2 regions of the Thalassolituus sp. ST750PaO-4 genome follow, and region 1 is predicted to be linked to the other one. Evidence: predicted binding sites of a transcription regulator. Region 1 holds the regulator's gene; the other holds the start of a gene.
What was found. The regulator sigma-54, encoded in region 1, starts transcription at its own class of promoters, with help from an activator protein. The targets are predictions, from matches to a motif close to TGGCACNNNNNTTGCTNT.

Region 1 (3,164 bases):
AAGCGGTCAGATCGTTGGCCTGCTGGGACCCAACGGGGCCGGTAAGACCACCTGTTTCTACATGATTGTGAATCTGGTGCAGGCTGACAAAGGCCGCATCAAAATTGACGACGAAGACATCAGTCATCTGCCGATGCACGGCCGGGCGCAGAAAGGCATTGGCTATCTGCCGCAGGAAGCCTCCATTTTCCGCAAATTAAGTGTGGCCGATAATATTCTCGCCATTCTCGAAACCCGCAAAGACCTCAACCGTGCACAGCGTCTGGAAAAACTGGAAGAGCTGCTGAATGAGTTTCATATTCAGCATATCCGCAGCAGTCTGGGCATGGCCTTATCCGGTGGTGAACGACGCCGGGTCGAGATTGCCCGCGCGCTGGCGGCTGAGCCGTCCTTTATTCTGCTTGATGAGCCGTTCGCCGGGGTTGACCCGATTTCTGTAGCTGACATCATGGACATCATCCGACAGCTCAAGGCACGTGGCATCGGCGTACTCATTACCGACCACAACGTAAGGGAAACTCTGGCTATCTGTGAGAAAGCCTATATTGTCGGGGGTGGCCATATCATCGCCGAAGGCACCGCTGAACAGGTATTGGCCAGCGAGCAGGTACGCAAAGTGTACCTGGGTGAGGATTTCCGCCTGTGATGGCAAGCCCTGCTGCAGGGAAGTGGCTGATGATCCAAAGCAAAGGAAGATGCACAAAAGATTCCAAGGTTTACCGCTTGGCGTATAATGCACAGACTATGCCGATACTGAGTGATTACTGAACTTTTATGAAAGCGTCTCTTCAGTTAAAGATGGGTCAGCACCTGACCATGACCCCTCAGTTGCAACAAGCCATCCGCCTGCTTCAGCTGTCTACCCTCGATCTGCAGCAGGAGATTCAGGAAGCCCTCGATTCCAACCCGATGCTCGAAGTAGAAGAACACGAGCACGATGACCTGCCCGATCTGTCCCGCAACAGCGATCACGACACCAGCAGCAGCCACGAAGTCAGCAGTCAGGACGACAGCCACAACGACACTCCGGAACTGGATGAACAGTGGTCGCAGGAACAACTCCCCGACGACCTGCCGGTCGACAGTCAGTGGGAAGATACTTACCAGACCACCGCCAGCGTTGCCTCCGGCAGCAGCAGTAATGCCATCGACGACGATTTCGATTACGACTCGCGCCACGCCAGCACCGAAGATCTGCAGGATCATCTGCTGTGGCAACTCAATCTGACTCCTATGTCAGATACCGACCGCGAGATCGCCCTGATGCTGATCGATGGTGTGGATGACGACGGCTATCTGCACACCACCGTCGAAGATATTCTGGAAAGCATGGACCCGGCTCTGGACGTCGAAGAAGACGAAGTCATGGCCGTACTGCACCGCCTGCAGCAGTTTGATCCGGCCGGTGCTTTTGCCCGCGATCTGCGTGAATGCCTGCTGCTGCAACTGCAGCAACTGCCGGCTGAGACCCCATGGCTGAACGAAGCCAAAATGGTCATCCGCGATTATATCGAGCTGCTGGGCAGCAAGGATTACCCAACGCTGATGCGCAAAACCAAGCTGCGCGAAGAAGACCTTAAAGCCGTGCTGCGGCTGATTAAAGAACTGAATCCCAAGCCAGGTGCCGGCATCAGTGCCGAGCAGGCCGAATACGTGGTGCCCGACGTGCTGGTACGCAATATCCGCGACGAATGGCGGGTTGAGCTGAATCCGGATATCGCCCCCAAGCTGCGCGTTAACGCCGATTACGCCTCACTGGTACGCCGTTCCGATAACAGCACCGACAACGCCTTCTTGCGCGACCACCTGCAGGAAGCGCGCTGGTTTATCAAAAGTCTGCAAAGCCGCAACGAAACCCTGCTGAAAGTAGCCACCAAAATCGTCGAGTATCAGATCGAGTTTTTCGAACAGGGCGAAGAAGCAATGAAGCCGCTGGTGCTGCACGATATTGCCGAAGCCGTTGGTATGCATGAATCCACCATTTCCCGGGTAACCACCCAGAAATACATGCACACGCCACGCGGAATCTTCGAGCTGAAGTACTTTTTCTCCAGCCATGTCAGTACCGATGGCGGCGGCGAATGTTCCTCCACCGCAATCCGTGCCATGATTAAAAAACTGATTGCTGAAGAAAATGCCCGCAAACCGCTGAGCGACAACAAAATCGCCGCAGTGTTGGGTGAAAAAGGCATTCAGGTGGCACGGCGCACGGTAGCCAAATACCGTGAGGCTATGATGATTCCGCCTTCGAACGAACGTAAACAATTGATTTAAAAAACAACAAGCCAGCAACAAGGAGTCTGGACATGAAGATTAATATCAGCGGTCACCACGTTGACGTTACCGAATCTCTGCAAGCGTACGTAGACGAAAAAATGTCCAAGCTGGGACGCCACTTTGACAACATCACCAACGGCCAGGTAACCCTGACCGTTATTAAAGAGCGCATGATTGCTGAAGCCACCATCCACGTCAGCGGTGCCGACCTGCACGCCAGCGCTGAGCACGATGATATGTATGCCGCAATCGATCAGATGACCGACAAGCTCGACCGTCAGGTACTGAAACACAAAGAAAAACTGGTGGCGCGGCAACACGGACAAGGCTGATTAATGGACATTCGCATCGAGGATATCCTCACACCGGAACGCAGTCTGATAGATGCTCCGGTTTCCAGTAAAAAGAAATTACTGGAGTACCTGGCAGGTTTTATCGCAGAACAACTCAGCGACAGCTCTGCCGACGATATTTACGAGCGATTACTCAGCCGTGAACGCCTCGGCAGCACCGGGATTGGCGAAGGTATTGCCATTCCCCACTGCCGGCTGAAGCAGTGCGACCAGGCGATGGGCGTACTGCTGCGTCTGGTGGAGCCGGTGGATTACGACGCCATTGACCGCAAGCCGGTCGATCTGGTGTTTGCTCTGCTGGTTCCCGAAGAAGCTACTGAACAGCACCTGCAGGTTCTGGCGATGCTGGCACGCAACTTCAGCGAGCCGGCCTACCGCGAGGCACTGCGCAAAGCGCCGGATGCGCAACGGTTTTATCAGCGGGCGCTGAGCGGACAACCGGGCTGACATCAGCCCAACGGGCAATGGAGGAGCACAGCAATGCGTTTAGTGGTGATCAGCGGCCGGTCCGGCTCAGGAAAATCCAGTGCTCTG
Region 2 (3,164 bases), on a different contig from region 1:
TCGTAGTACCCATGAACAACGATGGCAGTACCGCGCGGGTTCTGTGGACGCCATACCTGCACAGCTATCTGGTAATCAGCCGCCTGTATCAGCCCGGCAAAGTGACGCACGCCACTCAGCTCTGGAAAGTCCAGCCGGTACATCTGCAGATAAGCATCCATTTGCGCACCAGAGGCCGGCTCACGAAACTGCCAGTCCATCGGTTTAAGGGCAGAAACCAGACCGTTCTTACTCCAGCTCAGACTCACATTCAGCACTCCGGAAAATAACACCGACATACTAGGCGCTGACAGCAACGATGCCTAGCCACCCTTGCCGTTAAAGACTAAATAAGCCGCAGCAACAGCTTAACCAGCAGAAAAACAGCAATAAAAAAGGGCTCCGAAGAGCCCTTTTTACGATCTGGCTAAAGCGTATTACACGCTGTAGTACATATCGTATTCAACCGGGTGAGTGGTGTGCTCGACGCGGTAAACTTCTTCCATCTTCAGGTCGATGTAAGCTTCGATCATATCCTTGCTGAATACGCCGCCTGCAGTCAGGTACTCGTGGTCAGCTTTCAGGCTGTCCAGAGCTTCACGCAGAGAGCCACAAACCTGTGGAATCTTGGCTGCTTCTTCAGCTGGCAGATCGTACAGATCTTTGTCAGCTGCATCGCCAGGGTGGATCTTGTTCTTAACGCCGTCCAGACCAGCCATCAGCAGAGCTGCGAAAGCCAGGTATGGGTTAGCAATCGGATCCGGGAAACGCGCTTCGATACGCTTGCCTTTTGGAGACGCAACGTAAGGAATACGGATAGAAGCAGAACGGTTACGGGCAGAGTAAGCCAGCATTACCGGAGCTTCGAAGCCTGGGATCAGACGCTTGTAAGAGTTAGTACCTGGGTTGGTGAACGCGTTCAGGGACTTAGCGTGCTTGATGATACCGCCGATGTAGAACAGGGCAGTTTCAGACAGGCCGGCATAGCCGTCACCAGCGAACTGGTTTACGCCATCTTTCCAGTAAGACATGTGAACGTGCATACCGGAACCGTTATCACCACAGATTGGCTTAGGCATGAAAGTAGCGGTTTTGCCGTAAGCTGCTGCAACGTTATGGATAACGTATTTCAGCATCTGCACTTCGTCAGCTTTCTTAACCAGAGTGTTGAACTTAACACCGATTTCGTTCTGACCGGCGTTCGCCACTTCGTGGTGGTGAACTTCAACGTCCAGACCGATAGCTTCCAGAGTGTTACACATGGCCGCACGGATATCGTGGTGGCTGTCTACCGGAGGAACCGGGAAGTAACCGCCTTTAACGCGTGGACGGTGACCCAGGTTGCCGCCTTCCATCACAGTCTCAGTGTTCCAGGCTGCTTCGGAAGAGTTGATTTTGCAGAAGCTGCCGGACATGTCAGAGCCCCAGCGAACATCGTCAAACATGAAGAATTCTGGCTCTGGACCGAAGAATGCAGTATCACCCAGACCAGTAGACTTCAGGTACTCTTCAGCGCGCAGTGCAACAGAACGTGGGTCGCGGTCGTAGCCCTGCATAGTGGCAGGCTCGATGATGTCGCAACGCAGAACCAGAGTGGCGTCTTCGGTGAATGGGTCCAGGAAGCTGGTGCTGTCATCCGGACGCAGGATCATGTCGGATTCGTTAATGCCTTTCCAGCCAGCAATAGAAGAACCGTCGAACATCTGTCCGGTTTCGAAGAAATCTTCGTCTACATAACGCGCAGGAATAGTAACGTGCTGTTCTTTGCCTTTGAAATCGGTAAAGCGCAGATCAACCCACTTTACATCGTTTTCTTTGATTAAATTCAGAGTGTTCTCTGACATCTCACTGTCTCCAGATGCTGGTTCAACTTGATACGGGGTTTAGCCCCGGCTTGCCATGCTCAGTATTGGAGCAAGTAGTGTGCCATTTTATCTTATGGCGTAGCCCGCATGAAATCAGGGCTGCAAAACAACAAACAGGCACTCACTGCACCAAAATAAATCACAACCTGAACCAAATGCACCATTTTAGCGCGATGGCGTGAGGTGAATACGCTAGCCAGTACAAGCCTGCACATTATAGGTTCACTTGAACACCGCAGTACATGGGATTCGGCACAAAAACAGCGCTTTCATTTATCCCCTGATTAATGCCGGCAGAAATGTCCGCAGAATATGCTTGCAGCGGCGAAATTGATGTCACGCTGACGACCCGTTTCAGGTATAATCGCGCCTCATTTTTTGTACAAACTTTCACCAAGGCCATTCTTGTGATCGACAACCTCAGAAACATCGCCATCATCGCGCACGTTGACCATGGCAAAACTACCCTGGTCGACAAACTGCTCGAGCAGTCCGGCACCCTGGACCGCAAAGATCAGGGCGGCGAGCGGGTCATGGACTCCAACGACCAGGAAAAAGAGCGTGGTATTACCATTCTGGCGAAGAATACCGCTATTAAATGGAACGACTACCGCATCAACATCGTTGACACCCCAGGACACGCCGACTTCGGTGGTGAAGTGGAACGGGTTATGTCGATGGTTGACTCCGTCTGCCTGCTGGTAGACGCCGTTGACGGTCCGATGCCACAGACCCGCTTCGTTACCCAGAAAGCCTTCGAACGTGGCCTGCGCCCGATCGTGGTTATCAACAAAATCGACCGCCCGGGTGCGCGTCCGGACTGGGTTATGGACGAAATGTTCGACCTGTTCGACCGTCTCGGTGCAACCGAAGAACAGCTCGACTTCCCTGTTGTATATGCCTCTGCCCTGAACGGTATCGCCGGTCTGGATCCTGACAACATGGCTGACGACATGTCACCCCTGTTCCAGATGATCGTTGACCACGTAACCCCGCCACCGGTTGATCTTGACGGCCCGTTCCAGATGCAGATCTCCGCTCTGGATTACGACAGCTATGTTGGCGTTATCGGTGTTGGCCGTATCGCCCGCGGTAAACTGAAGCCAGGTACCGATGTACAGATCGTGTCTGCCGAAGGCAAAACCCGTAAGGGTCGTGTGCTGGAAGTTAAAGGTTTCCATGGTCTGCAGCGTGTTGCTGTCCCTGAAGCCAATGCCGGTGACATCGTTTGTATTTCCGGTATCGACGGTCTGAGCATTTCTGACACCCTGTGTGATCCTTCTAAAGTAGAAGCCTTACCTCAGCTGTCTGTTGATGAGC

Region 2: glnA (glutamate--ammonia ligase) is a predicted target of sigma-54. The motif match lies at 1,891-1,908, and genes of this name have one in related genera.

The regions. Positions count from the first base shown of each region.
Region 1 is NZ_JABVCB010000008.1:41,826-44,989, reverse strand. Features, by position in the region: gene lptB (LPS export ABC transporter ATP-binding protein) at 1-646, shown strand, start outside; gene HUF18_RS09615 (RNA polymerase factor sigma-54) at 775-2,274, shown strand; gene hpf (ribosome hibernation-promoting factor, HPF/YfiA family) at 2,307-2,609, shown strand; gene ptsN (PTS IIA-like nitrogen regulatory protein PtsN) at 2,613-3,077, shown strand; gene rapZ (RNase adapter RapZ) at 3,111-3,164, shown strand, end outside.
Region 2 is NZ_JABVCB010000005.1:569,703-572,866, reverse strand. Features, by position in the region: gene HUF18_RS05040 (alpha/beta hydrolase) at 1-248, opposite strand, end outside; gene glnA (glutamate--ammonia ligase) at 417-1,823, opposite strand; gene typA (translational GTPase TypA) at 2,252-3,164, shown strand, end outside.